Regions from separate parts of the Shinella sp. WSC3-e genome, predicted to be linked through region 1. Evidence: riboswitches for the same ligand, from Rfam matches in the RefSeq annotation. Region 1 holds a riboswitch; the other holds the start of a gene.
The links. A riboswitch is a leader RNA that binds a small molecule or an ion and turns the genes downstream of it on or off. The one in region 1 is predicted to bind glycine.

Region 1 (15,140 bases):
CCGCCTCGTTCACCGCCAGCGTGCGGGTGATCGGGTTTCCCCGCCGGTCGGGATGGGAGAAGGTCTGCCGAACCCGGCCGGCCGACAGCCGCTCGCTGGAGACGACCGAAGGGTGCCAGTCCGCCTCGGCGCCGAGCGGGCTGACGAGCGCAGCGAGGCGCGGTGGCGGAGCCTTGAAGATGCGGGTGAGGTGCAGCGTGCGGCGGCCGACCGGCGCGGCGATCAGCAGCCAGATCAGGCCGAGATTGATCGCCAGAAGCAGGATCACCGAAACCGATGTCGACATGCCACCCTCCCCGGCCGTCATGGCAGGTTGCATCGAGCCTAGCGGCAATCTCCTAACAAATGTTAAGATTCGGCCCTGCGCGAAAAATCCGTCAGTCGAAGGCGATGTCGGCGCGGAGCCTGCGGCTCCTGTGCTCGCGCCAGATGATGAAGAGGCCCGAGGCGACGATGATGGCGATGCCGAGCCATTTCGAGGGCGTCGGGAAGTCGCCGAAGATGGCATAGCCGAGCACGGTCGCCGAGATGATCTCGAAATACTGGAACGGGGCGAGCAGCGAGAGCGGCGCCATGCGGAACGCGCGCACGACCAGCATATGCGCATAGCCGGAGAGCGCGCCGAGGATGACGAGCAGGACGAGGCCGAAGAGCGAGCCCGGCAGCGAGGGTTCGAAATCGGCGATGCCGGCCGAATTTCCGAGGAACAGCGCCGCGCCCATGAAGATCGTGCCGCCGAAGCCCGCGATGGTTTGCATGGTCAGCGGCGAATCGGCCTCGCCGATCGCGCGGTTCATGAAGAGATAGATGGAATAGAGGAAGGCGCAGGCGACCGGCAGTAGCGCCGTCCAGCCGAACAGCACGAAGCTCGGCTGGATGACGATCAGCGCCCCGCCGAAGCCGACGACGATGGCGAGCCAGCGCCGCCAGCCGACCCTGTCGCCGAGGAAGGCCGCGGACATGGCGGTCAGGATGAAGGGTTCGACGAAATAGATCGCGAAGACGTCGGCGAGCGGCATGTATTTCACCGCCGCGAAGAAGAGAAGGCTCGCCGCCCCGTGGATCGCGCCGCGCAGCAGGTTGAGCCACGGCCGCTTCGGCCGCAGCATGGCGCTGCCGGCCGCCGTGAAGATCAGCGGGATCGTGCAGACCACCTGGAAGAAGAAGCGGTAGAACGTCACCTGGCCCGGCGACATGTCCGCGAAGGTCGCCATGTATTTGGCGATGGCGTCCATGCAGGGCAGGAGCAGCATGGCGATCGCCATCAGCGCCACGCCCTGCATCGTGCCGGCGCCCGACGGATCGGTGGTGCTGGCCGTGGTGTTCATGCTGCGACTCCTTCGTTCGCCTCTGCATAGTCCTTTTCCGCACGCTGGCAATGCCGGAAATCGCGTCATCGGGGCGGCGCATTTGAGGTAGCCCGGCCTCGCGCCTTGCCTGTAGACTTGCGGCAAGGACAATGGAGGCCGCGATGACCTTTCCCGGCGAGAGCAACACCATCCCCTTCCCTTCGGGCCGCGCCGACGGCGACACGCTCGGCGGGCGCATCTGGCGGGCGCGCGATGCGCTGGGGCTCGGCCTGGAAGACCTCGCCGCCCGCCTCGGCCTGCCGGAAGCCACGGTGAGCGGCTGGGAGCGCGACCATGCCGAGCCGGAGACGAAGGCGCTGTTCATGCTGGCCGGCGTTCTCTCGGTCTCCCCCTCCTGGCTGATCGCCGGCATCGGCGAGGCGCCGGCGGATCCCTCCGGCGAGGAGCACCTGCATCCGCTCCTGCGCCAGCTGCGTGAAATCCACCAGTTGCACGACCAGACCGGCAAGGCGATCGCCGCGCTCGAAACCGAGGTCGCAAAATTGATCAAAAAAGATCAGGGCTGATTTTTTCCGGAAACCGCACTTGAGAGGCCGGACCTGCTCTGCAATGGTCGGCCCGACACAGAATCCGCATAGGGAGACGAAGATGGACGTACGCGCCGCCGTTGCCGTTCAGGCCGGAAAACCGCTTGAGATCATGACCGTGCAGCTCGAAGGCCCGCGGGCCGGCGAGGTGCTGGTCGAGGTGAAGGCGACCGGCATCTGCCACACCGACGACTTCACCCTGTCGGGCGCCGACCCGGAAGGCCTCTTCCCCGCCATCCTCGGCCATGAGGGCGCGGGCATCGTCGTCGATGTCGGGCCGGGCGTCACCTCGGTGAAGAAAGGCGACCACGTCATTCCGCTCTACACGCCCGAATGCCGCGAATGTTATTCGTGTCTGTCGCGCAAGACGAACCTCTGCACGGCCATCCGTTCGACGCAGGGCCAGGGCCTGATGCCCGACGGCACTTCCCGCTTCTCGATCGGCAAGGACAAGATCCACCACTATATGGGCTGCTCGACCTTCTCGAACTTCACGGTCCTGCCCGAGATCGCGCTCGCCAAGGTCAATCCGGACGCCCCCTTCGACAAGATCTGCTACATCGGCTGCGGCGTGACGACCGGCATCGGCGCGGTCATCAACACGGCGAAGGTCGAGATCGGCTCCACCGCCATCGTCTTCGGCCTCGGCGGCATCGGCCTCAACGTCCTGCAGGGCCTTCGCCTTGCCGGCGCGGACATGATCATCGGCGTCGACATCAACCCGGACCGCAAGGAATGGGGCGAGAAGTTCGGCATGACGCATTTCGTCAACCCGAAGGAAGTCGGCGAGGACATCGTGCCCTATCTCGTCAACATGACGAAGCGGAACGGCGACCTGATCGGCGGCGCGGACTACACGTTCGACTGCACGGGCAATACCAAGGTGATGCGCCAGGCGCTGGAATCGGCCCATCGCGGCTGGGGCAAGTCGGTCATCATCGGCGTTGCGGGCGCGGGGCAGGAAATCTCCACCCGCCCGTTCCAGCTCGTCACGGGCCGCCAGTGGATGGGCACGGCCTTCGGCGGGGCGCGCGGGCGTACGGACGTGCCGAAGATCGTCGACTGGTACATGGACGGCAAGATCCAGATCGACCCGATGATCACGCACACCATGCCCCTCGACGACATCAACGAGGGCTTCGAGCTCATGCATTCCGGCAAGTCCATCCGCGGTGTCGTGGTCTATTGACGGACACGGCCCCCTATACAATCGACGTGCGGAGGATGGCAGCATTCTCCGCCGTCGAGCTTTATGCTCTCTTGAGACTGCGCGTCGATGTCTTCGTCGTCGAGCAGGCCTGCGCCTATCCCGAACTCGACGGCAAGGATGAGGACGCGCTGCATCTGCGGCTGCTGATCGACGGCGAGACGGCCGCCTATGCGCGCCTGTGGCAACCGGAGAACAGGGCGCCGCGCATCGGCCGCGTCCTCGTTTCGCCCGGACACCGGGGCAAACGCCTCGGCGAGGCCCTGATGCACGAAGCGATATCGGCCTGCGAGGCGCATTTCCCGGGGCAACCGATCGCCCTTTCCGCGCAAGGCCATCTGGAGCGCTTCTACCGATCCTTGGGTTTCGCGCCGACATCGGGGGAATATGTCGAGGATGGTATTCCCCATATCGACATGCAGCGTCCTGCCGGCCATTCTTGAGACTGCGCGGAACCACGACATACAGGAAATTGCGGCGCCATGATCTACGTTGACGCGGATGCGTGCCCGGTAAAGCCCGAAATCCTCAAAGTGGCGGAACGCCACGGCATGGCGGTGACCTTCGTCGCCAATTCGGGCCTGCGCCCGTCGCGCGACCCGATGGTGCGCAACGTCATCGTCTCGGGCGCCTTCGACGCGGCGGACAACTGGATCGCCGACAATGTCGGCGCCGACGACATCGTCGTGACGGCCGACGTGCCGCTGGCGGTGCGCTGCGTCGAGAAGGGCGCGCATGTCACCGGCCCCACCGGCCGCCTCTTCGACAAGACCAATATCGGCATGGCGAGCGCCATGCGCGACCTCGGCGCGCATCTGCGCGAAACGGGCGAGAGCAAGGGCTACAATGCCGCCTTCTCGCCGCGCGACCGCTCCGCCTTCCTCGAAATGCTCGACCGCCTCTGCCGCCGGGCGAAGAACGCGCAGGCTGGCCCGTCCCCATGAAAAAGGCGCCGGGGCCGAGGATATACGGCAGGCACCTGCCCTTCTATGTCGGCATCGGCGCGGCGGCCCTCGCGCTTTTCCTTGCGCTCTGGCTCAAGCCGGATTTCGCCATCGGCATCGCGGCCGTCGCCTTCTTCCTCTGCTATCTCCTCTTGACCGCCTGGCGCGTGCCGCGCCTGACCGCCGCCCATCTCGAACATTATGCGACGGACACGGACGAGCCGGTCACGGTCATCTTCGCCGTGACGTTCGCGGCCGTCGCCGTTTCCACGGGCTCGCTCTTCGTGGTGCTCAACCGGCCGGCCGCCTCCCTCGGCGAATTCGTGCTCGCCTTCGCCTCCGTCGCGCTCGGCTGGCTGACCATCCACACCATGGCGGCCATGCACTATGCCCATCTCTATTGGCGCCCCGGCAGCACGGAAACGAGCCTCGATGCCGGCCGAAGCCTCGATTTCCCCGGTAAGGCCGCGCCCGGCGCCTACGATTTCCTCTATTTCGCCTTCGTCATCGGCATGACCGCGCAGACCTCGGACGTCGCCATCACCTCCACGGCGATGCGCAAGGTCAACCTGCTGCACGCGATCGTTTCCTTCTTCTTCAACACGGTGCTGGTTGCCGCCGCCGTCAATGCGGCGGTGTCGCTCGCCACCTGAACCCTACGGAGTTCCCAGATGAAAGTGCTTTCCCAGAACACGGCCTTCGGCGGCATGCAGGGCGTGTTCGCCCACGATTCGGAAGCCTGCAAGTGCGAGATGACCTTCGCCGTCTTCGTGCCGCCGCAGGCGATCCACGAGCCGCGCCCCGTGCTGTGGTATCTGTCCGGCCTCACCTGCAGCCATGCCAATGTCATGGAGAAGGGCGAATACCGGCGCATGGCCGCCGAGCTCGGCCTCATCGTCGTCTGCCCGGACACCAGCCCGCGCGGCAACGACGTGCCGGACGAAATCACCAACTGGCAGATGGGCAAGGGCGCCGGCTTCTATCTCGACGCGACCGAGGCGCCCTGGGCGGAACACTACCAAATGTACAGCTACGTGACGGAGGAGCTGCCGAATTTCGTCAGCCAGCATTTCCGCATGGACATGGCGCGCCAGGGCATTTTCGGCCATTCGATGGGCGGCCACGGCGCCATGACGATCGCGCTCAGGAACCCGGAGCGCTTCAGGAGCTGCTCGGCCTTCGCGCCGATCGTCGAGCCCTCCACCGCCGACTGGTCGGCCCCGGCCTTCGAAAAGTATCTCGGCGCCGACAAGGCGGCGTGGCGGCAATACGATGCCTGCGCACTGGTTGCCGATGGCGCCCGGTTCCCGGAATTCCTCATCGACCAGGGCAAGGCGGACGGCTTCCTGGAAAACGGCCTGCGCCCCTGGCTCTTCGAGGCGGCGGTCAAGGATACGGACATCGCTTTGACGCTGCGCATGCACGAGCGCTACGACCACTCCTACTACTTCATCTCCACCTTCATGGACGATCACCTGAAGTGGCATGCCGAGCGTCTCGGCTAGAGCAATTCCAGCAAAAGTGCGGAGCGGTTTTGCGTCCGGATTGCGTGAAAACAAACAGATAGAGCGTTTCGCGATTCGGAGAAAAGCGGAAATGCTCTAAGCCATTGCCATGGCGGGGGCGCATGGCTGGCATGCCGCCCCCGTCCTTGCCCTTCCCCGCCACCGGGGTATAGTGCGCCCCGGTAGACGGCTACCGCCGGATGGCATCCGGTCACGACCGCGGGGACGGCCTCGCTCCTTTCTTATGGAGTGGGCAATGCCCTGGATTTATCTCACCCTCGCCGGCCTGTTCGAAATCGGCTGGGCGATCGGCCTCAAATATACCGACGGTTTCACCAGGCCCCTGCCGACGGCCCTCACCGCCGGCTCGATGGTCGTTTCCATCATCCTGCTCGGCCTTGCCGTGAAGACGCTGCCGATCGGCACCGCCTATGCGATCTGGACCGGCATCGGCACGGTCGGCACCGTGATGCTCGGCATCGTCCTCTTCGCCGAGCCGGTGACCGCCATGCGCATGGGCTGCATCGCGCTCATCGTCACCGGCATCCTCGGCCTGAAATTCGCTGCCTAGAGCGGACGGCTCTAACGGCGATTGTCGAGCGCGAAGGCGCCCGGCCCTGCGGCGGTCAGGTACAGGAAGACGAAGCAGAACAGGATCGCGGCGTCGCCGCGATTATTGATCGGGAAAAAGCTCTGCGGCGCATGCGCCATGAAATAGGCGACCGCCATGAAGCCGCAGAGCACGAAAGCCGCCGGCCGCGTGAAGAGGCCGAGCAGGATCAAAAGGCCGCCGGCGATCTCCAGCGCGCCGGCCAGCCCTATCAGGTTCATCAGATCGCCGAAGGGCTGGTCCGAGGGCGGGAAATTGAAGAACTTTTGCGTGCCATGCTCGATGAAGAGCAATGCCGTCATGATGCGCAGCGCCGCCAGCGCCTGCGGCCGATAGGCGGATAGACCGTCGAACATGCCTTCGTTCCCCTCCGTTTCAAGAAGAAGGGAACTCTATCACGCTTCCCGCACGGATTCGCCTGCTCCTCGCCGAGGCGCATTTCGCGCGATCAGTCGCAGCTGATCGCCTGCGTGACGACGCAGGGCGCCACCTTCTTCCTGGAGCCTTCCGGCAACGCGCGCGAGCGCACCGTCAGCGCCGCCTCGCTGGGAATGACCAGCGGGCGTTTCTCCCCACCCGGATAGGCCTGGATGGAGGTCCTCGTCGGCGTGCGGCGCTTGCCGCCGGCCTCCTTGCGATCCTTGCCGGGACGCTTGCCATAGGTCGCCTTGCCGGTGGCGACCAGCGCCAGGTGATAGGCGAGCGCCACGCGCTTGGCGATGGCATCGCCGAGCGCTGCCTCGCGTCCCCTCTGCTCCGGCATGAAGCTGTTGACCGTCAGGGTCCGGCGCGACGGTTCGCCGGGACCGTCCAGCGTCACCGTCACGCGGGCCGTGCTCCGGCCGTCGCTGCCCTGCCTCACGCCGGAAACCCGCACATCCATTACCGCCCGGTCGATCGCGACGGCCCGGCGCGTCGCCTTGGCAGCCCGCTTCAGGTGCTCGCCGGCGCGCTTCAGCACCGTGGCGGACGCGCTGCCGTCGCCGCTGACGACGATCTTGCGGATGTCTCGGACCGGATAGGCCTCGTCGGCGCTGGCGGCGAAGGGAGTGGAGAACAGAAGGCTGGCGGAAAGAAGGACGCGAACGAGGAACTGCATGAAGTCAAACCGGTATGCGATGTCGGATTTCGGTCGCGCGCCAAAATGGTGCGAACCTCTTAGCAAAGTCTTTTCAGCGCGGAATTTCCGCAAGCACGGCGGCGGCGACGTCCATTTCCGCCCGGCGCAGCGCGCGGCGGTGGAAGGCCTCCTCGTCCGTGCCCCAATGCTCGATCTGCCAGTCCTCGTCGACATGGGCGAGCGTCCAGGCCCTGTCGGCGTCGATGACGCCCTCGGCGAGCGCCAGCGCCAGCAGCGCCGAGCCGGTGAGCGTCGTCACCGTGTGCAGGCAGGCGAGCGCCAGCGGATCGCGGAACGCGGCAAGCGCCTTGGAAAAGGCCTCGATCGCCGGCGCCGGCTGTTCCTGGTGCATCACGCCTTCGACGAGGATGAAGCGCGCGCCCCTTGCATCGGCCGCCCAGCGGATGATCGGGTCCCAGCCCTCGCGCTGCCGCTCGACGAGCCCGGCCGGCGAATCCGCGCGGTAGCAGAGCATGTCCGTGCCGGCAAAGCGCACGATCTCGTCGAAGACCGCGTCGAAATTCGCCGCGACGCCGTCGACGGCCGTGTTGACGAGCCGCGTCACCGGCATTTTCGCCGGGTCGATCTCCTCGCCCTGCCCGTCCCATTCGGCCACGAGCCGGTCGGCGATCGGCCGGGCCGGCACGGCGAGCAGCTTCTTGCCGGGCGTGCGCACCGGGCGGCCGTCGAGCAGGATTCGGTGACCCTCCTCCACCTCGTCCGTCGAAACCGCCTTGTAGAACCGCTTCGGCAACGGGCGCTTCATCTGGATCTGCGCGCGGCGCACCGGGTCGGGATCGCTCATCGCATCGGAAAGGTCGCTCAGGATATCACGCATCGGAAATCTCCAGCCATTCGAGAAGGTCGGCGGGCGTGCGCAGGATGTGGTCCGCGCCGGCCTCGACCAGTTCGGGCACGGTGGCATAGCCCCAGGAAACGCCGATCGCCTTCGCACCCGCCGCCTTCGCCATCTGCATATCGTAGACCGCATCGCCGATGACAACCGTGCGCACCGCATCCACGCCCGCCTCGCTGCAGCATTCCGTCACCATGGCCGGATGCGGCTTGGAGGGGCAGTCGTCGGCCGTGCGCGAGACGAAGAACGTCCTGTCGAAGCCGTGCGCGGCGCGGATGAGATCGAGGCCGCGGCGGGACTTTCCCGTCACGGCGCCGAGGATCAGGTCGTCCTGCCGCTCGAGGCGGGCCATCATGGCGGCGATGCCCGGAAAGAGCGGCTCCTGGAAGCCGGGCTCGGCGCGCACGCCGGTATAGGCCGCCTTGTAATGCGCGGTCATCGCCAGCGCCTCGTCGTCGACATGCGGCTTGCCCTGCATGCGGGCGATGGCGATGTCGAGCGTCAGGCCGATGATCGCCTTGGTTTGCGCGATATCCGGCCGTGCGAAGCCGAAATCGACGAAAGTGCGCGCCATGACCTCATGGATCAGGTTGACGCTGTCGACCAGCGTGCCGTCGCAATCGAAAAGGACGAGCCGCATCAGTCTTCCTCGTCCGCCGCGTTCTGGTCGAAGCCGAAGAGGTTCCAGGTCTGCACCATGTGCGGCGGCAGCGGCGCGGTGACGCGCAGGCGCCCGCCGGACGGGTGCGGGATGTCGATATGGCGGGCATGGAGATGCAGGCGGTTCTGCACGCCGCCCGGAAAGCTCCAGTTGACATCCGCGTCGAAATATTTCGGATCGCCGAGGATCGGATGGCCGATATGGGCGGCGTGCACGCGCAGCTGGTGCGTGCGCCCGGTATAGGGCTCCATCTCCAGCCAGGCGAAGTTCTGCCCCGCCTGCTCGACGATACGGTAGAAGGACACGGCGTGGTCCGCACCGTCCTCGCCGTGCTTGGCGATGCGCATGCGGTCGCCGTCCGGCGTCTGCTCCTTGACGAGCCAGGTGGAGATCTTGTCCTCGCGCTTCTTCGGCACGCCCTTGACCAGCGACCAGTAGGTCTTCTTGGTGTCGCGCTCGCGGAAGGCGGCGGTCAGCTTCTGCGCCGCGCCCCGCGTGCGGGCGATGACGAGCACGCCGGACGTGTCGCGGTCGAGCCGGTGCACGAGCCGCGGCTTCTCGCCCTTCTGGCTCGTCCAGGCCTCCAGCATCTTGTCGATATGCCGGGTGACGCCCGAACCGCCCTGCACGGCGATGCCGGCCGGCTTGTTGAGCACGAAGACCTTGTCGTCCTCATGCAAGAGCATGCGGGCGAGCAGTTCGCCATCGGGGGAATGTTTCAGGTCGCGGCCGGCGATTGGGCCTGCCTTCGGGCCCTTGGCATCCACGTCCATTGGCGGGATGCGGACCATCTGGCCGGGCTGCACGCGGGTGTCGCTCTTGGCGCGGCCGCCATCGACGCGCACCTGGCCGGAGCGCAGCAGTTTCTGCAGCTGGCCGAAGCCGAGGCCCGGATAGTGGACCTTGAACCACCGGTCGAGCCGCATGCCCGCCTCGTCGTTCTCCACCTGCTTGTGTTCGATGCCTGCCATCTTCGCCTTCTTTCGTTGCGCCGTGCTTTAGCGCAAGAACGGGCGAAGGGGAATATTGGAAACGGCGCGCGTCAGAATGCGCGGAAGGTCAGCGTCGTCAGGGATCGCACGATGCCGGGAATGGAGGCGACGTGATCGTTGATGAACTTGCCGATATCCTCCTCGCTGTCGACATAGATCTTCAGGAGAAGGTCGTAGTCGCCGCTCGTCGAATAGAGCTCCGAAATGAGTTCCGTAGCGTAAAGCGCGTCGGCGACCTCGTAGGTCTTGCCCGGAGCGCATTGCAATTGCACGAAAATCGGCTTCATCGGTTCCTCCCGCGCCATCGGCGGCATGCGTGTTCCCGCCCGATTCCGGCGGCATTCCATATCTCTTATGGCGGAATTCCGCCGCCAAAGGCAAGGCCGGCCGATAATCGTACAGACCGTTAAAATTCGATGAAAATGCAACCGTGGCACTTCATGCCTCGGAAAGATGCAACTGATAAATTGCAACGATGCAAAACCAACTCCGTTGAATGCCATGACACAGATCGTGACAGTTTCGCCGGCAACGGCCGCCTACGCATCGCAGGGAATGCGGTCGCAGACGCGTGCGCACACCCTCTTCGAGGAGCGCATCCATGCCTGGAGCGAGGATGCGAAGGTCCGCGGCGATGCCCGCGCGATCGCCGCGCTCACCGTCATCCACCCGCCGGCCCTGGCCCTGGCGCTGATCACCGCCCCCGGAAGCGCGGTAACCGTTTCGCAGGCGCAGCGCCTCTATGTCGAGAACGACCTGCCCGCCGTGCCGGAACCCGCCTGATCCTCCTTCGGAAAACAGCCGTCCTCCAACCTGCCGCCCCTCCGGGGGCTTTTCCTTGCGCGGTCCCTGCCCGGCCTTTCCCGCTACGACAAAAATTCGCTTGGGAGCGACGCAACGCTCTTGCCAAAGCGCGGGCAACGCCTTTATCTGGAGGCGACCTCGCTGGGAGAAGCTGGCCGCCCGACCAAGGGCATGGCCGGTGCCGAAGGAGCAACCGCCCCGGAAACTCTCAGGCAAAAGGACCAGCAAGGTGCCGTCGGAACTCTGGAGAGAAGCGTTTTTCGAGCGCTCGCCGAAGGGATAACAATCTCAGGCGAAGGGACAGAGGGGGCTCAGGAGAGCGGCGCGAAAGCGCCGGGATTGTGAGCCGGTGCCCGTTGGATAGGGGGCGCCACAGGACTGGAGGGCGCCTTTTGGACGGATCGTCTGAACTCAAGAAAACCCCGCTTCATGCGCTGAACCTTTCGCTCGGCGCCCGCATGGTGCCGTTCGCCGGCTACGAGATGCCGGTGCAATATGCCGCCGGCGTGATGAAGGAACATCTGCACACCCGCGCGAGCGCCGGCCTCTTCGACGTGTCCCACATGGGCCAGGTCACCGTGCGCGCCCGCTCCGGCGACAATGCGGACGCCGCCCGCGCGCTGGAGACGCTGGTGCCGGTCGATGTCCTCGGCCTCGGCGAGGGCCGCCAGCGCTACGCCCTCTTCACCAATGACGCGGGCGGCATCCTCGACGACCTGATGATCGCCAATCGCGGCGACCATTTCTACGTCGTCGTCAACGCCGCCTGCAAGGAGGCGGATTTCGCCCACATGCAGGCGAAGATCGGCGACACCTGCGAACTGACCCTGCACGACGACCGCGCCCTCATCGCGCTGCAGGGCCCGCATGCCGAGGCCGTGCTCGCCGAACTGTGGGCGGACGTCTCCTCCATGCGCTTCATGGACGTGCGCGCCTGCGACCTGCACGATGCCGACTGCATCGTCTCGCGTTCGGGCTATACGGGCGAGGACGGGTTCGAGATCTCCATTCCCGCCAGCCTTGCCGAAGCGGTCTGTCGCCGCCTGCTCGACCATCCGGACGTGCTGCCGATCGGCCTTGGCGCGCGTGATTCGCTGCGCCTCGAAGCCGGCCTCTGCCTCTACGGCAACGACATCGACACGACGACGACCCCGGTGGAAGCCGGCCTCGAATGGGCCATCCAGAAGGTGCGCCGCACGGGCGGCGAGCGCGCCGGCGGCTTTCCGGGCGCGGCCGTCATCCTCGGTGAGCTCGAAAACGGCGCATCCCGCCGCCGCGTCGGCCTGAAGGCGGAGGGCCGCGCGCCGGTGCGCGGCGGTGCGGTGCTCGCCACCGATGCCGAGGGCGAGGACGTCGTCGGCACCGTCACCTCCGGCGGCTTCGGTCCGAATGCCGACGGCCCGGTCGCCATGGGCTACGTCACCAAGGCGGCGACGGCGCCCGGCACCCAGCTCTACGCCGGCGTGCGCGGCAAATTCCTGCCCGTCACCGTCGCGGCCATGCCCTTCGTCAAGAACACCTTCAAGCGCTGACCATGACCCGCTCCACCCGGCTATTGCCCCTCACCCCGCCCTCTCCCCGCAAGCGGGGCGAGGGAGACGCGAGGGCGCGGCAAGGCGGATGAGGGGCGGAAGAACGAACGAACCTTCCCATAGAGAGGAACGAACATGCTGAAATTCACCGAAGAACACGAGTGGCTGAAGATCGAAGGCGGCGTTGCGACCGTCGGCATCACGGTGCACGCGGCCGAACAGCTCGGCGACCTCGTCTTCGTGGAACTGCCCGAGGTCGGCGCGACCTTCGACAAGGGCGGCGATGCGGCCACCGTCGAGAGCGTCAAGGCAGCCTCCGACGTCTATTGCCCGCTCGACGGCGAGATCGTCGAAATCAACGAGGCGATCACCGCCGATCCCTCCCTCGTCAACAGCGACCCGCAGGGCGCCGGCTGGTTCTTCAAGCTGAAGCTCGCCAACCCGGCCGATGCGGACGGCCTGCTGGACGAAGCCGCCTACAAGGAGCTTGTCGGCTGATGTCTCTTCCCAAGGATTTCGCCTTTACCGATTACCAGCCCTACGATTTTGCCAACCGTCGCCATATCGGCCCCTCGCCGAAGGAGATGGAGGCGATGCTGAAGGTGATCGGCTATGACAGCCTCGACGCGCTGATCGACGACACCGTGCCGCAGTCGATCCGCCAGGCAAAGCCGCTGGAATGGGGTGCGCCCATGACCGAGCGCGAGGCGCTCGACAAGCTGCGCGAGACCGCCAACCGCAACAAAAAGCTCGTGTCGCTGATCGGCCAGGGCTATTACGGCACGATCACCCCGCCGGTCATCCAGCGCAACATCCTGGAAAACCCCGCCTGGTACACCGCCTATACGCCCTACCAGCCGGAAATCAGCCAGGGCCGCCTCGAAGCGCTGCTCAACTACCAGACCATGGTCTGCGACCTGACCGGCCTCGACGTCGCCAACGCCTCGCTGCTCGACGAGGCGACCGCCGCCGCCGAAGCCATGGCCATGGCCGAACGCGTGGCGAAATCCAAGGCGAAGGCCTTCTTCGTCGACGAGAACTGCCACCCGCAGACGATCGCGCTCTTGAAGACCCGCTCCGAACCACTCGGCTGGCAGATCATCGTCGGCGATCCCTTCACCGACCTCGACCCCGTCGACGTCTTCGGCGCGATCTTCCAGTATCCCGGCACCTACGGCCATGTGCGTGATTTCTCGGGCCTCATCGCCCGCCTGCACCAGACCGGCGCCATCGCCGTCATCGCGGCCGATCCGCTGGCGCTTGCGCTCCTGAAATCGCCCGGCGACATGGATGCGGACATCGCCATCGGCTCCACCCAGCGCTTCGGCGTGCCGGTCGGCTACGGCGGGCCGCACGCGGCCTACATGGCCGTCAAGGACGCCTACAAGCGCTCCATGCCCGGCCGCCTCGTCGGCGTGTCGATCGATGCGCGCGGCAACCGCGCCTATCGCCTGTCGCTCCAGACCCGCGAACAGCACATCCGCCGCGAAAAGGCGACGTCGAACATCTGCACCGCGCAGGTGCTGCTCGCCGTCATGGCCTCGATGTACGCCGTCTTCCACGGGCCGCAGGGCCTCAAGGCGATTGCCCAGAGCGTGCACCAGAAGACCGTCCGCCTCGCCAAGGGCCTCGAAAAGCTCGGCTACACGGTCGAGCCCGACGTCTTCTTCGACACGATCACCGTCCATGTCGGCAAGCTGCAGGGCATCATCCTGAAGACCGCCGTCGCGGAAGGGGTGAACCTGCGCAAGATCGGCGACGACCGCATCGGCATCAGTCTCGACGAGCGCTCGCGCCCCGTCACGCTGGAGGCTGTCTGGCGCGCCTTCGGCGGCAATTTCGAGGTGGCCGCGTTCGAGCCGGACTACCGCCTGCCGGAAGACCTCTTGCGCACCAGCGAATACCTGACGCATCCGATCTTCCACATGAACCGCGCGGAAAGCGAGATGGTGCGCTATATCCGCCGCCTCTCCGACCGTGACCTCGCGCTCGACCGTGCGATGATCCCGCTCGGCTCGTGCACGATGAAGCTCAATGCGACGGCGGAAATGCTGCCGATCACCTGGCCGGAATTCGCGGAGATCCATCCCTTCGTGCCCGCCGACCAGGCGCAGGGCTATCGCTACCTCATCGAAGACCTGTCGCAGAAGCTCTGCGACATCACCGGCTACGACGCCATCTCCATGCAGCCGAATTCCGGCGCGCAGGGCGAATATGCCGGCCTCCTGACGATCCGCGCCTATCACCTCGCCAATGGCGACACGCATCGCGACGTCTGCCTCATCCCGACCTCCGCGCACGGCACCAACCCCGCCTCCGCCCAGATGGCCGGCATGAAGGTCGTCGTCGTGAAAGTGTCGGAGAACGGCGATATCGATATGGAGGATTTCCGTGCAAAAGCAGAGCAGTACGCGGAAAACCTCTCCTGCTGCATGATCACCTATCCCTCCACGCACGGCGTCTTCGAGGAGAATGTGCGCGAGGTCTGCGAGATCGTGCACAGGCATGGCGGCCAGGTCTACATGGACGGCGCCAACATGAACGCCATGGTGGGCCTTGCCCGCCCGGGCGACATCGGCTCGGACGTCTCGCACCTGAACCTGCACAAGACCTTCTGCATTCCGCATGGCGGCGGCGGCCCCGGCATGGGGCCGATCGGCGTGAAGGCGCACCTTGCGCCCTTCCTGCCGAGCCATCCGGAAGTCGCGGGCCTCGGCAATACCGGCGCCGTCTCGGCGGCGCCCTTCGGCTCGGCCTCCATCCTGCCGATCTCCTGGAGCTACTGCCTGATGATGGGCGGCGAAGGCCTGACGCAGGCGACCAAGGTGGCGATCCTCAACGCCAACTATATCGCCGCCCGCCTGAAGGGCGCCTATGACGTGCTCTACACCTCCTCCAAGGGCCGCGTGGCGCATGAATGCATCATCGACACGCGCCCGCTTGCGGCAAGCGCCGGCGTCACCGTCGACGACGTCGCCAAGCGGCTGATCGACTGCGGCTTCCACGCCCCCA
Region 2 (15,140 bases), on a different replicon from region 1:
CGGCAGGGGCGCGATGGAAGCCGCCTGCGCCCGCTCGGCACGACGGCTCTTCGCGGCGGTATGGCCGGGCCTGCCATCGACCTTGCCGCGGCCGCCCGCACGGTGCACGACGAGATCGCCCCGCTCGACAAGAGTTATTGGCGCACGTCGGCAACGCTTGAAGCGAGTGAGAGGACGCTGGAGGACATCTGGTCCCGGCTGAACCGGGCGCGGCCGGCGACGGGCATCGAACGCCTGCAGGCCCGCGAGGTCGCCGCCGTCACCGCCAGCGCCCGCTGGACGGTCGCCGCAGCGACATTGCGCACCGAGAGCCGCGGCGTGCACCGCCGGCGCGATTTTCCGGGAGAGAGCGAGGTGCAGGCGAGCCGCATAATCGTTTCCGGCCTCGACCGGGTGACGGCGGTGCGGGAGACCCTTGCCCTCGAAACAGCGCAGGAGGGCTAAGCATGATCGAAGTCGTCTCGGCCGACCGCTGCATCCGCTGCGACATCTGCGAGCGCATCTGTCCGGCCTTCGTCTTCGACCGGGACGAGACGGGGCTTCCCGTCATCGCCCGGCAGGACGACTGCCAGACCTGCTTCCTCTGCGAAATCTACTGCCCGACCGATGCCCTCTATGTCGCCGAACAGGCGGATGGACCGACAGGCATCACAGAGCCCGACGTCCTCGAGCGCGACCTCTTCGGTGCCTATGCCCGCGCGCTCGGCTGGAATCGCGGGCGCGCCGGGGGAACACGGAATGACCCGACCCGCCACATCCGCGTGGCGCAGGTCTGAAAAGGAGATATCCATGGAACGCATCGCCGTCAGCGCCGTGCGCAAATCGTTCAACCTGAAGCCCGGCCAGACCGTGACCGTCGACGGCGTCACGTCCAGCCGCATCGCGGTGCTGGACGGCGTCGATCTCACCATCGACAGCGGCGAGTTCATCACGCTGGTCGGCCCGTCGGGCAGCGGCAAGTCGGTGCTGCTCGACGTGATCGCCGGGCTGACCGAGGCGACCTCGGGTGTCGCCCGCATCGACGGCGTCGAAGTCACCAAGCCCCACGCCCGCACGGCCTATGTCTTCCAGCAATATGCGCTCTTTCCTTGGCGCACGGCGCTGCAGAATGTCGAATACGCGCTGGAAGTGCGAGGCGTTCCCGCGGCCGAGCGGCGCGAGCGGGCGAAAGATTTCCTGCATCTTTTCGGCCTCAAGGGCTTCGAGGACCGTTTCCCCTCGCAGCTTTCCGGCGGCATGCAGCAGCGCGTGGCGATCGCCCGGGCGCTTTCCACCGATCCGCAGGTCCTCCTGATGGACGAGCCCTTCGCCGCGCTCGACGCGCAGACCCGCGACATCCTGCAAAGCGAGCTCCTGCGCATCTGGGAGCAGATCAAGACGACGGTGGTCTTCGTCACCCACTCCATCGACGAGGCGATCTATCTTGCCGACCGCGTCGTGGTGATGACCGCCCGGCCGGCGAGCGTGAAGGAGATCGTCACGATCGACCTGCCGCGCCCGCGCGATCTCGAAATCCGCAACAGCGAGGCCTTCAACGCCTATCGCGGCCGCGTCTGGGAAAGCCTGCGCGACGAAGTCGGCAAGGCCCAGCGCGACTGGACCCTTGCTTCCACCTACGCCAATTGAGGGAGGATCCGATGAGCCTCATCGTCGACCGCAACCTGCCGCTCCGCAACACCTTTTCATTGCGCCGCAAGCGCACCCCTTCCAAGGCGCCGAGCGCTTTCAGCGAGACCGTCTCCACCATCACGCTCGGCCTGCCGGCGCTCGTCGCCTTCGCGCTGCTCTGGGAGATCGCGCCGCGCGCCGGCTGGATCAACGCGCTGTTCTTCCCGCCGCTGAGCCAGGTGCTCGCGGTGCTCTGGGAGATGATCGTCTCCGGCCAGCTTGCCGACCATATCGGCATCAGCCTGCAGCGTGCCGCGATCGGCTTCCTGCTCGCCGTCGTCACCGCCGTGCCGCTCGGCTTCCTGATGGGCCGCTATTCGCTGTTCGAGAAGGCCTCCGACTTCCTCGTCCAGACGCTGCGCAACACCTCGCAATTCGCGCTGCTGCCGGTCTTCATCCTCGTTCTCGGCATCGGCGAGGCCTCCAAGATCGCCATCACCTTCTATGCCGCGGTGTTCTTCCTGCTGATCAACACGATCGTCGGGGTGAAGTCCGTCGATCCGCTGCTCGTCAAGGCGGCGCGCTCCATGGGCACCTCGGACTGGGACCTCTTCAAGAAGGTGATCTTCCCCTCCGCCATACCCTCGATCGTCGCCGGCGCCCGGCTCGGGGTGAAGACCTCGCTCTTCTCGGTGATCGCCGCCGAGATGCTCGCCGCCCAGTCCGGTATCGGCTACCTCATCCAGAATTCGTCGCTGATGCTGGAAACCGACCGCATGTATGCCGGCATCCTGACGCTGACGATCATCGGACTCCTGCTCAACTACCTGCTCGTCGCCGGCGAACGGCGTGCGACGCACTGGCGCGGCAGCGGCGAAAGCGGCCCGAACTGATCCCGATCGCATTGCTTCCTCAATCAACGGCCTGTTCCGAAAGGACCCATCCATGACATCGTTTTCCATCCGTCCGCTGCGCCGGACGCTCCTGAAAATCGCGCTCGCGCTGTCGATCCTGCCCGTTGCAGGCCTTGCGCCGGCCTTGGCCGACGAGGCGAAGCCCGACGTCATCCGCATCGGCTCCACTGCGCCGGGCCACCTGAAGTTCATTCTCTACCGCAACAAGAAGCTGCTGGAGGACGAGTTCGCCAAGGACGGCATCAAGATCGAGTTGACAACCTTCGACGGGGGCTCGGCGGCGACTGTCGCCCTTGGTTCGGGCGCAATCGACTTCACCTATATCGGCAACAACCCGTCGCTGCGCCTTGCGGCCACCGGCGCCGATGTGAAGCTCGTCGGCCTGTCGAGCTGGAACCGTTCCAACGAGACGCAGATCGTCGTAAAGCCGGATTCGCCGATCCAGAAGATCGAGGATCTCAAGGGCAGGAAGGTCGCCTATCTCGCCGGCACGGTGCGCCACTCGACCTTCGCCAAGGCGCTGAAGACGGTGGGTCTCTCGATCAATGACGTGGAAAGCCTCAACCTCGGCATCGAGAGCTCCGGCCCGGCCCTTTCGCGCGGTGATGTCGATGCGGTGGTCGAGAGCACCGGCCCCGTGCAGAAGCTGGTCGAGGAAGGCGAGGCCCGGGTGATCTTCGATGCCGGCGTTTCCGGCAGCCCGGAATGGGCCGTGCCGCATCTCCTCAGCGTCAACGGCGATTTCGCCCGCAAGTATCCCGACATCGTGACGCGCCTTTTGGCCGTCGATATCGCGGCGGCGCGCTGGGCCGATGCCAACCCGGAAGAGACGATCGCGATCTTCGTCAAGGAAACCGGCAACAGCGACAATGCGGTGCGCGCGACCTATCCGGACGGCAAGTTCTTCCAGGATCCCCAGATCACCGAAGAGGCGGTGCGCGCGCTTCAGGGCGAGGAGGCCTTCATGGCCGATGCCGGCCTCCTGAAGGGCAAGGTGAACTACGACACCTGGATCGACCGCTCCTTCTACGACGCAGCCGTCAAGAAGGTGGATGCCAGCAACTGATTTTCGGGCGTTTCCGCATTCTCCCGATTGCGGAAACGTTTTATTCTTTCATCTCAGCGTCATTCCGGCGAAACCGCTTCGCGCTTTCGCCGGAATTGCTCTATAGGACGGGACGGCGGCGTTCGAACGTCGTCGCCCGTTTTGCGATTGCGATGTCCTCCATTCCCTCTCCGCCGATACCGCTTCACCGTACCCGCATCGTCCCGGCCGTCGTCGCCGTGGCCTTCTTCATGCAGATGCTCGACAGCACGATCATCGCGACGTCGCTGCCGGCGATGGCGCAGGCCTTCTCGACGGATGTCGTGGCGCTCAACATCGGTTTCACGGCCTATCTGCTCGCCATGGCCGTGTTCATACCGCCGGCCGGCTGGCTTGCCGACCGGTTCGGCGCACGCGAGGTTTTCCTGACGGCGATCGTTCTTTTCACGCTTTCCTCCGTCGCCTGCGGCTTTTCCGGCTCGCTTGCCGAATTCACCGCGGCGCGGCTCCTCCAGGGCGCATCCGCCGCGCTGATGACGCCCGTCGGGCGCCAGCTCGTGCTGCGCGGCGCGCCGAAGGCGGAACTGGTGCGGGCGATCGCCACCATCACCTGGCCGGCGCTGATCGCGCCGGTGGTCGGGCCGCTGATCGGCGCCTGGGTCACCACCCATGCCGGCTGGGAATGGAATTTCTTCATCAACCTGCCGCTCGGCCTGGTCGGCGTGCTGCTCGTCCTGTTCTTCGTACCGCAGGCGCCGGCCGAAGGCGCGCGACCTTTCGACCTGAAGGGCTTCCTCTTGACGGGAAGCGCGCTCGCGCTGACGCTTGCCGGTCTGGAGCTCTCCAGCGCGCCGACGGGCGGTGCCGGTACGCTTGCCGTTCTCGCCCTCGGCCTTGCCGCCGGCTGGGTCGCCATCCGTCATCTGAGGCGCGCGCCGCATGCTCTGCTCGACATGGCGGTGCTCAAGGTGCCGACCTTCGCCTTCGCGACGCTCTCGGCCGGCACCGCCGGCCGGCTTGCGGTCAATGCCACGCCCTTCCTGCTGCCGCTCCTGTTCCAGGTCGGCCTCGGCCTCGATGCCGTCGAGACCGGCTCGCTCGTGCTCGTCTATTTCCTCGGCAACCTGTTGATGAAGAGCGTGACGACGCCGGCGCTGCGCCTTTTCGGTTTCCGCACGCTGCTCGTCGTCAACGGCCTCGTCGCCGCGCTGACGATCGGCGCCTTTGCCCTTGTCGACGGCGATACGCCGCGCCTCCTGCTGTTTGCGCTGCTGATCGCCTGCGGATTGTCCCGCTCGATGCAGTTCACCGCGCTGACGACGATCGCCTTTGCCGATGTCACGCCCGCCCAGCGAAGCGCGGCGACGACGATCTCGGCCATGCTGCAGCAGCTCGCGCAGCTTCTCGGCGTCGCCGTGGCCGCCGCCGTCATCCGCCTCTCGGCCGCCCTTTTCCCCGAGGCCGCCGGCGGCAGCATGCTGACGGACATCCGTGCCGCCTTCCTGTGCATCGCCGCCATCGGCCTCGTCTCGGCCCTGCGTTTCCTCGCGCTGCCGGCCGGCGCCGGGGCGGAAGTTTCGGGACATCGCCGCCGTCCCTCTTGATTCTCTTCAAGATTGCGGTAGCCTGCGCGCGTTCGACAAGACTGCATGGGAGAGATCGGCCGTAAGGCCGGCGCCGACGGAGCAACCCCCCAGGAAACTCTCAGGCACCAGTGACCGTGCAGTTGAACGATCTGGAGAGAGGCGCTGCGGGCGCCCACCGAAGGGGAAAGCCGCTGTGGCGGGTAAACTCTCAGGTACCGTGACAGATTGGGGAAAACGCGGGCTCCGGCCCGTACCCTGATGTCATACGGAGCGAGAGACTTAATATGCCCCATATCGCCGTTATCGGCGCCGGTATCACCGGCGTCACCACTGCCTATGCCCTTCTGGAACGCGGCTTCGACGTGACCGTGCTCGAAAGCCAGCGTTACGCCGCCATGGAAACCTCCTTTGCCAATGGCGGCCAGCTTTCCGCCAGCAATGCCGAGGTCTGGAACCATTGGTCCACCCTGTTCAAGGGCGTCAAATGGATGATGCGGAACGACGCACCGCTGCTGATGAACCCGCGGCCGACCTGGCACAAATATTCCTGGCTCGCCGAATTCGTCTCGAACATCATGCGCTATCGCGACAACACGGTGGAGACGACGCGGCTGGCGATCGCCGCCCGGCAGCATCTCTTCTCCATCGCCGAGCGCGAGAACATCGATTTCGACCATGTGCGCCGCGGCATCCTGCACATCTACTGGGACAAGGCGAGCTTCGACCATGCGGCGAAGGTCAATGCCCTGCTGACCGAGGGCGGGCTCGACCGCCGGGCGGTGACGGCCGAAGAGGTCAAGTCGATCGAGCCGACGCTGCACGGGGCCTTCCACGGCGGCTTCTACACGCCCTCGGATTCTACCGGCGACATCCACAAGTTCACCTCGGGCCTTGCGAAGGCCTGCCAGCGCCGGGGCGCCCGTTTCCTCTTCGATGCCCGCGTCACGGCCATCGGCAGGAACGGCGCGTTCCGCATCGGCTATGCGACGGGAGAGGGCGCGGCGCACCAGGTCGAGGCGGATGGCGTCGTCGTCTGCGCCGGCACGGCCAGCCGTCAGATCGCCGCCATGCTCGGCGACCGGGTCAACATCTATCCCGTGAAGGGCTATTCGATCACCGTGCATCTCGATGACGAGCGCAGCCAGGCGGCGGCGCCCTGGGTGAGCCTGCTCGACGACCGGGCGAAGATCGTGACCAGCCGCCTCGGCCCGGGCCGCTTCCGCGTCGCCGGCACGGCCGAATTCAACGGCATGAACCGCGACATCCGCCACGACCGCGTCAAGCCGCTCGTCGACTGGACGCGCATGCTGTTTCCCGAGGTCGACACCAATCGTGTCGTGCCCTGGGCGGGCCTGCGCCCGATGATGCCCAACATGATGCCGCGGGTCGGCAGGGGGCGCCAGCCCGGCGTGTTCTACAATACCGGGCACGGCCATCTCGGCTGGACGCTTTCGGCGGCGACCGCGCAGATGGTGACGGACACGATTGCCGGCGAGATGGCGGCAGACTGCGCCATCGCCGCCTGATAGAAGAACGACGAATCTTTCGATAATTCAGGTCCCGGCGGCAGGCTGCCGGGACCTCATGGAAAACCGCAACCCTACGAGGACAGACATGGCCGAACTCACCCTTGTTGCCGCCAACACCATCATCGCCGCCGCCCTTGAGGCTGGTGCAAAGGCCGGCTTCAAGCCGCTCACCGTGGCCGTGCTCGATGCCGGAGGCCACCTGAAGGCCTTCCAGAAGCAGGACGGCGCCTCCATGCTGCGCTACGAGATCGCCTTCGGCAAAGCCTATGGCTCGCTCGCCGTCGGCATGGGCTCGCGCTGGCTGGACAAGAATGCGAAGGAACGCCCGCATTTTATCGAGGGCCTGACTGCCGTCTCGGGCGGCAGGATCGTCGCCGTTCCCGGCGGCGTGCTGATCCGCGATGCGGCCGGAACGCTGCTCGGCGCGGTCGGCGTGACCGGGGATACCTCCGACAATGACGAGATCTGCGCGGTCGCCGGCATCGAGGCAGCGGGTCTCGTCGCCCAGGTCGATTGAGGGCTGATGCCGTCATCGGTTGCCGGGCGGATAGCGTGAGAGCGGAGGTTGGCAAAGCGGGGAAAGAATGCTGTTCTCCGCCCGCATCCGTGCTGATTTCAGGATTCTCAGAAATGACCGACCTGCTCGTGACCAATGTCCGGCCCGATGGCGGCGAGACCGCCGACATCCTGATCAAGGGCGGCAGGATCGCCGCCATCGGCGCGAACCTGCCGCGCGAAGCGGGCGTTCCCGTGCATGACGGCGGCAATGCCGTCGCCATCGCCCCCTTCGTCGAGCCGCATGTGCATCTCGACAAGATCCTCTGGGGCCTGCCGTGGCACAGCATCAACGTGCCGCCCTCGCTGCGCGCGATGATCGACAACGAGGTGGAGATCCGCAAGAACCTGCCCTGGGACACGGAGGAACGGGCCGGCAACCTGATGCGCCAGTGCGTCGCCATGGGCTCCACCCATATCCGCAGCCATGTCGATATCTCCAGCGGCTACAGGCTCGACAACCTCCATGCGGTGCTGCGCGCCCATGAAAAGACGTGCCACGCCGTCGGCCTCGAACTCGTCGCCTTCCCGCAGCTCGGCATGATGATCGATCCCGGCACGGCGGACCTGATGGAGGCGGCGCTCGACGAGGGCGCTTCCGTCATCGGCGGCATCGACCCGACCGATATCGACGGCGACCCCAAGGGACACCTCGACACGATCTTCGACATCGCCAGCCGCAAGGGCGCGAAGATCGACATCCATCTGCACGAGGCGGGCGAACTCGGCCTGTCCGCCTTGAAGATGATCGCCGAGCGCACCAGGGCGAACGGCATGCAAGGCCGCGTCGTCGTCAGCCATGCCTTCTGTCTCGGTGATGGGCCTGCCGATGCGGTGGACGCAATGATCGATATCCTCGCGGAAAACGGCATCGGCATCATCTCGGCGGTGCCGGGCGAGATCGATTTCCCGCCGATGTTCGAGCTGGCGCGCCGCGGCGTCAAATGCGCCGTCGCCTCGGATTCCCTGCGCGACACCTGGAACCCGCATGGCAACGGCGACATGCTGGAGCGCTGCTGGCTATTGTCCTACCGTTCCTATTGCCGCACGGACGAGGAGCTGGTCGCCGCGCTCGACATGGGCACCGGGCGGGGCGCGGACCTTCTCGCGCTCGAAGGCCACGGCCTCAATGTCGGCTGCGAGGGCAGCCTCGTGCTGATCGAGGGCGAAAACCGGGCGCAGATCCTCGTCGACCGGCCGAAGCGCAGCCTGGTGGTCAAGCGCGGCCGCATCGTCGCGCGCGACGGCACCTGGGTGGCGTGAGGCCATGCAACGTCTGCACGGCCTCCTTTTCGAGGCTCAGCGCGGGCTCAGTTTCCAGTAGAGCGTGAAGGCGACCGCAATCAGCATCGCCACGGCGGCGCCGACGACGCCGACGAAGGCGTGGTCGAAGGCGGACTGGGCGAGGGCGATGACCTGCTGCGCCTGGTCCGGCTTGAGGCCATCGGCAAGCACCAGCGCCTCGTCGAGGCTGTCGCGGGCCTCGTCGGCGAGCGCCATGCCCTGCGGCACGACCATCGCCTTTGAATAGAGGGCGGACATCAGGCTTCCGAGCAGCGCGATGCCGAGTGCCCCGCCCAGTTCGAACGAGACTTCCTCCACCGAGGCGGCCATGCCGGCCTGCTCTTCGGGCGCCGAGAGCATGATGACGGTCGACGCCGCCGTCATGGAGGCGCCGGCGCCGAAGCCCATCGCCGCGAGCGCCGCGATCCAGTAGACTGTCGGACCCTGGTGGGTGGCGAGGAAGGCGGCGAGCGCAAGGCCGGACAGCAGCAGCGCGGCCCAGAGCACCCGTTCGCCGCCAAGGCGCGGCAAGGCGAGCCCGGTGAGCGGCCCGGCGAAGAAGGCGGCCGCAGGGATCGGCAGGATGAGCACGCCGGCCTCCAGCGGGGAATAGCCGAGCACGAGCTGCAGCCGCTGGCTGAAGACCAGCTCCACGCCGATAAGGGCGGCGGAGGCGACGAGCGCTGTGGCGACGCCCGCGGTAAAGCGTGGATCGGCAAAGAGCGCGAAATCGATCAACGGCGCCGCGCTGCGGCGCTGGCGGCGAATGAACACCGCCATGGCCGCAAGGCCGATGACAAGCGCGATGACCGCGCTTTCCCAGGAGGGATCGCGCTTTCCCGCTTCCTTTACGGCATAGGTGAGGCCGACGAGGCCGAACATCACCTGCACGGAACCGAGGAGATCCCAGGGGCGGCTGCGGTCTCCCGCACCACGGGTGAGCAGCACGGCGCTCGCCGCCAGCGCGACGAGCACGACCGGAACGTTGATCAGGAAGACGGAGCCCCACCAGAAATATTCAAGCAGCAGCCCGCCGACGACCGGGCCGAGCGCCGCCCCGCCCGAAGCGACCGCGGCCCAGATGCCGATCGCAAAGGCCCGTTCCTTCTCATCCGTGAAGGTGAGGCGGATGAGCGACAGCGTGGCAGGCATCATCATCGCCGCCCCGGCCGCCAGGGCGACGCGCGCGGCAATCAGCAAGGCGGGCGAGGGGGCGAAGGCCGCACCGAGGGAGGCGAGGCCGAACACGATGAGGCCGGCCATGAACATCTGCTTGTGGCCCAGCCGGTCGCCCAGCGTGCCGAGGCCCGGCAGGAGGCCGGCAACGACGAGGGGATAGGCGTTGACGATCCAGAGCTTCTCGGCCGCGGTGGCGGAAAGCGCGTGCGTCAGTTTGGGCAGGGCCGTATAGAGCACCGTCATGTCGATGACGATCAGGAAGAGCGCGCTGGAGACGACGGCGAGGACGAGCCAGCGTTTACCACGGGACATCGGTATGATCCTTGGGCATGGTGTTTCGCGGTTGCATGCGCGTGGGGCGCTATATAAATACATTCGTATTGAAATGGAAGAGGTGAGATGGCAGGACGACCGCGCAGCATAGATCGCGACCGCGTTCTGGACGCCGCCGAGGCCATCGTGGCCGCCGACGGCGCGGCGGGGCTGACCTTCGATGCCGTTGCGCGCGCCGCCGGCATCACGAAGGGCGGCGTGCAATATTGCTTCGGCACGAAGGAGAACCTGATCCGCTCGATGATCGAACGCTGGGGCAGCACGTTCGAGGCGGAAGTGATGGCGCATGCGGGAAACGACCGCTCGCCGCAATCCGTCATCCGCGGGCACCTGCTGGCGACCCGCGACAGCGACGAGGCGGAATATTCACGCTCCGCCGTGATGATGACGGCGCTCTTGCAAAGCCCCGAACAGGTTGCGGCGAGCCGCGTCTGGTACACGCATCGCCTGGCGGGGCTGGACATGGATAAGGCGGAGGACAGGCAGGCCGCGCTCGCCTTCCTCGCCGGCGAAGGCGCCTTCCTGCTGAAGGCCTTCGGCCTCATCGATATCACCGAGGCCCAGTGGGCGGCCCTGTTCGCCGACATGCTCACCCTTGCGGGCGAGCGTGAGGACGGAAAAAGGGACGGGGAAAAGGGTTAGGGCAGGTCCGGCGCCGACGCGATTCCACTTCGGCCGAAAACATTCCGGATGCGAGGGAGGCGGGGCTCAGAGCCTGTATTCGCTGGCGAGCGTCACATGGTGGTGGATGCGGCCTTCGAAGAATTCGGCCAGAACCGACTCGGTCGCCGCGCGGGCTTCGGCGCGCACCGGGCTTGCCAACGCCTCCTCGACGGCCGCAAGGCTCGGATAGTTGATGGCGAGGATCATCGGCAGTTCCGGCGCACCCTCGTCGCGGGCCTCGGCAAACGAGACGCGCACGTCGGTGGCATGTGGAAACTGCCGCCATTTCGGCAGGATGCGCTCGATGACGGCCTTGCGGAAGGCGTCGGTCCGGCCCTCCTTCACCTTGCCCTCGAACAGCGCGTAGCGGGTGATCATTCGAAGTTCTCCTTGTTCGGGCCCCGGAAGAATTCCATCAGCGCCGCCTGGTCCTCGCCGCCGAGGCCGGCGGCCGTCAGCATGCGGTGGATCTCGGCACAGGCCGCCGTCAGCGGCATGGCGGTGTTGGTGCGGCGGGCAAGGTCCTGTGCGCCGGAAAGGTCCTTCACCATGTTGTCGATGCGGCCCGTGCGGCGGTAGTCCTTCGCCACGAAGCGCGGCATGTATTCCTGCAGGATGGCGCTGTCGGCCCGCCCGCCCTTCAGCGCCTCGGGGATCTTTGCCGCGTCGACGCCGGCATCGAGCGCCAGTTGCGTCGCCTCGGCGACGGCAAGGAAGCCGAGGCCGCACAGGACCTGGTTGATCAGCTTGGTCGTCTGGCCGGCGCCGACCGGGCCCATATGGGTGTAGTTGCTGGCGACATGTCGCAGGACCTTATGCGCATCCGCCACGTCGTCCGCCGTTCCGCCGGCCATCAGCGTGAGCTGGCCGAGCAGCGCCTTCGGTGCCCCGCCGGACAGCGGGCTGTCCACCCAGCGCAGGCCCTTTTCCGCCGCATCGGCGGCCAGCTGCTTCGTGGCGTCCGGGTCGATCGAGGACATGTCGATGATGAGCGTGCCGGCCCGCGCGCCGGCGGCGATGCCGGCCTCGCCGAAGACGGCGCGGCGCACGATGGCCGGCGAATTGAGGCTGAGGATCACATAGTCGCTGGCGGCGGCGGCCGCGGCGGCCGTGGGCGCCGCGGCCGCGCCCTTGCCGACCAGTGCGTGCACCTTTTCCGGGTTCGGATCGAAGACGGTCAGGCGGTTGCCGGTTTCGGCAAGCCGCGTGCCGATGGCGCCGCCCATGGCGCCCGCGCCGATCAGCGCGACGGTGTTCGTCATGATGGGGTCTCCTCCAGTTTCGCGGCGATACGGTCGACGATGCTTTCGAGCGTGTCGTCGATATCGACGGTCATGGCATTCTCGTCTTGCGCCGGCGGTTCGAGGGCGGCGAACTGGCTGTCGATGAGGCTCGTCGGCATGAAATGGCCGGCGCGGGCCGACATGCGGGCGGCGATCAGGTCCCTGCTGCCGGAAAGGTGGACGAAGGTGACGGGACCGCGCGCCTCGCGGGCGATGTGGTCGCGGTAGTGGCGCTTGAGGGCCGAGCAGCCGATGATCAGGGTGCCGTCCGGCTGCGCGAGCGTACGACCGACCAGGGTCAGCCAGGGCCAGCGGTCCTCGTCGGTCAGCGGTTCGCCGCGGCTCATCTTCTCGATGTTTTCCGGCGGATGCAGGTCGTCGCCATCGAGATAGATCGCGCCGATGCGGCCGGCAAGCGCCGCGCCGACGGCGGACTTGCCGCAGCCGGCAACGCCCATCAGGACGATGCGCCTGTTTTCCTCAGAGCGAGGCCGTGATGCCGCCGTCGACATAGAGCGTGTGTCCGTTCACGAAGGAGGAAGCGTCGGAGGAAAGGAAGATGCAGGCGCCGACCAGCTCCTCCACCTTGCCCCAGCGGCCGGCCGGCGTGCGCTTTTCCAGCCAGGCGGAGAAGGCGGGATCGGCGACGAGCGCGGCATTCAGCGGCGTATCGAAATAGCCGGGCGCGATCGCGTTGCATTGCAGGCCGTATTTCGCCCAGTCCGTCGCCATGCCCTTGGTGAGGTTGCCGACGGCGCCCTTGGTGGCGGTGTAGGGGGCGATGCCGGGGCGGGCGAGCGCCGTCTGGACGCTGGCGATGTTGATGATCTTGCCCGCGCCGCGGCGGATCATGTGGCGGGCGACGGCCTGTCCGACATTGAAGACGGTGGAGACATTGGTCTTCAGGAGCCGCTCGAAGGCGTCGGCGGGAAAGTCCTCCAGCGGTGTACGATGCTGCATGCCGGCATTGTTGACGAGGATGTCGATGGCGCCGACCTCCGCCTCGAAGGCATCGATTGCCGCGCGCACGGCCGCGTGGTCGGTGGCGTCGAAGGCGAGCGTGTGTTTCGCGCCGAGTTCCTTTGCCGCGGCCGCCAGCTTGCCCGCGTCGCGGCCATTGAGGATGACCTCTGCGCCGGCATCGGCAAGGCCTTTGGCGAGCGCAAGGCCGATGCCCTGCGAGGAGCCGGTGACGAGGGCGCGCTTGCCAGTAAGGTCGAAGAGTTGCGTGCTCATGGATCCTTTGTCTCTTTGTTCCCGCAAGGGCGGATGAAAGCCGTCTTACGCTTTCCTGCCATTGCCGTCAGGCAAAAGCGATCTGCGTCTTCATCGACTGGCCCTTGTCCGAGGCGATCTCGAAGGCCTTCAGGGCGTCGGCGAGCGGCAGCGTATGGGTGATCAGCGGCTTCACGTCGATCAGCCCGCCCTGCATGAGCTTCACCGCCACGGCGAATTCCTCATGGAAGCGGAAAGAGCCGCGCAGGTCCAGTTCCTTGGCCGTGATCGCCATCATCGGCAGGCTCATTTCGCCGCCGAGGCCGAGCTGCACGATGACGCCGCGCGGGCGCAGCGCCTGGATGCCCGCGACGAGCGCCGGCTGCGCGCCGGAGCATTCGTAGAGCACGTCGAAATATCCTTTGTTCTCGCTGAACGGAACAAGGCCGTCGCGGTCTTCCGACAGGTTGACCGTACGGTCCGCGCCGACCGCGCGGGCAAAGCCGAGCGCCCGTTCGGAGAGGTCGGCGGCGACGATCTCGGCCGCGCCGGCCCGCCTTGCCGCGAGGATCGACAAGGTGCCGATCGGCCCGCAGCCGGTGACGAGCACGCGCTTGCCCAGCATTTCGCCGGCCCGGCGCGTGGCGTGCAGCGTGACCGAAAGCGGTTCGGCCATCGCGGCCTCCCCGGCGGAGAGGCCATCGGCCTTCACGCACTGGCTGGCCTTGGCGACCAGCCGCTCGCGGAAAGCGCCCTGGATATGCGGGAAGGGCATGGCCGAGCCGTAGAAGCGCATGTTGAAGCAATGGTTCGGCAGGCCCTTGAGGCAATAGTCGCAAGCCCCGCAGGGCCGCGAGGGCGAGACGGCGACGAGATCGCCGATGGCAAGGCCGGAGACGCCCTCGCCGAGCGCGGCGACATGGCCGGCCACTTCATGGCCGAGGATCATCGGCTCTTTCAGCCGCACCGTGCCGAAACCGCCGTGGTTGTAGTAGTGCAGATCCGAGCCGCAGATGCCGCCGGCGGCAAGGCGGATCTCCACTTCGCCGGGGCCGGGCGCCTCAACGGCGCTCTCCTCGATGCGCAGGTCCTTCACCGCGTGGATGACGATCGCCTTCATGGTCTCTTCCTCACAGAACCGGGGTCGGCAGCGGGCGGCCGTCGAAATGGGCCGACAGGTTGTCGAAGACGAGCTGGCCCATCGCCTTGCGCGTCTCGACCGTGCCGGAGGCCATGTGCGGCTGGAGCAGGACGTTGTCGAGCGCAAGGAAGCGCGGATCGAGGTTCGGCTCGCCCTCGAAGACATCGAGCGCGGCGGAACCGAGCGCCTTGCTTTCGAGCGCGTCGAGAAGGGCGTCCTCGTCGATGTTGGAGGCGCGGGAGATGTTGATCAGCATGCCCTCCGGCCCGAGCGCCGCGATGACCTTGCGGCCGACGATGTGGCGCGTCTCGGCGGAGGCGGCCAGCGTGACGAAGAGGAAGTCGGAGCGGGCGGCCAGTTCCACCGGGTCGGCGATGAAGGTCCAGTCCCCGGCAAAATCCTTCGGGCCGGTATCGCTGTAGGCGATGTCCATGTCGAAACCGGTCAGGCGCTTTGCGACCTCGTAGCCGATGCGGCCGAGGCCGAGAATGCCGGCGCGCTTGCCGTGCACGCGGCGCTTCAGCGGGTAGAGGCCTTTTTTCGCCCAGTCGCCGCTTTTGACCCATGTCTCGCCACCGATGACGCCGCGCGCCTCGGCGAGCATCATCGCCACGCCGAGGTCGGCGACGTCCTTGGTCAGCACGTCGGGCGTGTTGGTGACGCGGATGCCGCGCTGGCGGGCGGCGGCAAGATCCACCGCATCATAGCCGACGCCGTAGACGGAGATGACCTCCAGCTTCGGCAGCGCCTCGATCATCGTCCGGTTCGCGCCAAGCTCGCCGCGCGTGGCGATGCCGCGGATGTT

Region 2: another riboswitch for glycine. It lies ahead of AABF56_RS28320 (D-amino acid dehydrogenase); the one in region 1 lies ahead of gcvT (glycine cleavage system aminomethyltransferase GcvT).

What each region holds. Positions count from the first base shown of each region.
Region 1 is NZ_OZ000530.1:1,463,083-1,478,222, forward strand. It holds gene AABF56_RS07425 (hypothetical protein) at 1-286, opposite strand, end outside; gene AABF56_RS07430 (DMT family transporter) at 378-1,328, opposite strand; gene AABF56_RS07435 (helix-turn-helix domain-containing protein) at 1,472-1,876, shown strand; gene AABF56_RS07440 (S-(hydroxymethyl)glutathione dehydrogenase/class III alcohol dehydrogenase) at 1,959-3,086, shown strand; gene AABF56_RS07445 (GNAT family N-acetyltransferase) at 3,122-3,547, shown strand; gene AABF56_RS07450 (YaiI/YqxD family protein) at 3,587-4,048, shown strand; gene AABF56_RS07455 (DUF1345 domain-containing protein) at 4,045-4,701, shown strand; gene fghA (S-formylglutathione hydrolase) at 4,720-5,553, shown strand; gene AABF56_RS07465 (DMT family transporter) at 5,810-6,124, shown strand; gene AABF56_RS07470 (DoxX family protein) at 6,136-6,519, opposite strand; gene AABF56_RS07475 (hypothetical protein) at 6,612-7,262, opposite strand; gene AABF56_RS07480 (ATP12 family chaperone protein) at 7,336-8,121, opposite strand; gene AABF56_RS07485 (HAD-IA family hydrolase) at 8,114-8,779, opposite strand; gene AABF56_RS07490 (RluA family pseudouridine synthase) at 8,779-9,771, opposite strand; gene AABF56_RS07495 (Lrp/AsnC ligand binding domain-containing protein) at 9,843-10,079, opposite strand; gene AABF56_RS07500 (hypothetical protein) at 10,294-10,575, shown strand; glycine riboswitch at 10,729-10,830, shown strand; gene gcvT (glycine cleavage system aminomethyltransferase GcvT) at 10,989-12,128, shown strand; gene gcvH (glycine cleavage system protein GcvH) at 12,264-12,626, shown strand; gene gcvP (aminomethyl-transferring glycine dehydrogenase) at 12,626-15,140, shown strand, end outside.
Region 2 is NZ_OZ000532.1:336,207-351,346, reverse strand. It holds gene AABF56_RS28350 (FAD-dependent oxidoreductase) at 1-444, shown strand, start outside; gene AABF56_RS28345 (4Fe-4S dicluster domain-containing protein) at 447-776, shown strand; gene AABF56_RS28340 (ABC transporter ATP-binding protein) at 790-1,626, shown strand; gene AABF56_RS28335 (ABC transporter permease) at 1,638-2,501, shown strand; gene AABF56_RS28330 (aliphatic sulfonate ABC transporter substrate-binding protein) at 2,554-3,588, shown strand; gene AABF56_RS28325 (MFS transporter) at 3,741-5,171, shown strand; glycine riboswitch at 5,208-5,298, shown strand; gene AABF56_RS28320 (D-amino acid dehydrogenase) at 5,438-6,679, shown strand; gene AABF56_RS28315 (GlcG/HbpS family heme-binding protein) at 6,768-7,199, shown strand; gene AABF56_RS28310 (amidohydrolase family protein) at 7,313-8,500, shown strand; gene AABF56_RS28305 (MFS transporter) at 8,537-10,012, opposite strand; gene AABF56_RS28300 (TetR/AcrR family transcriptional regulator) at 10,100-10,675, shown strand; gene AABF56_RS28295 (hypothetical protein) at 10,742-11,074, opposite strand; gene AABF56_RS28290 (NAD(P)-dependent oxidoreductase) at 11,071-11,958, opposite strand; gene AABF56_RS28285 (gluconokinase) at 11,955-12,437, opposite strand; gene AABF56_RS28280 (SDR family oxidoreductase) at 12,460-13,215, opposite strand; gene AABF56_RS28275 (L-idonate 5-dehydrogenase) at 13,283-14,314, opposite strand; gene AABF56_RS28270 (2-hydroxyacid dehydrogenase) at 14,325-15,140, opposite strand, start outside.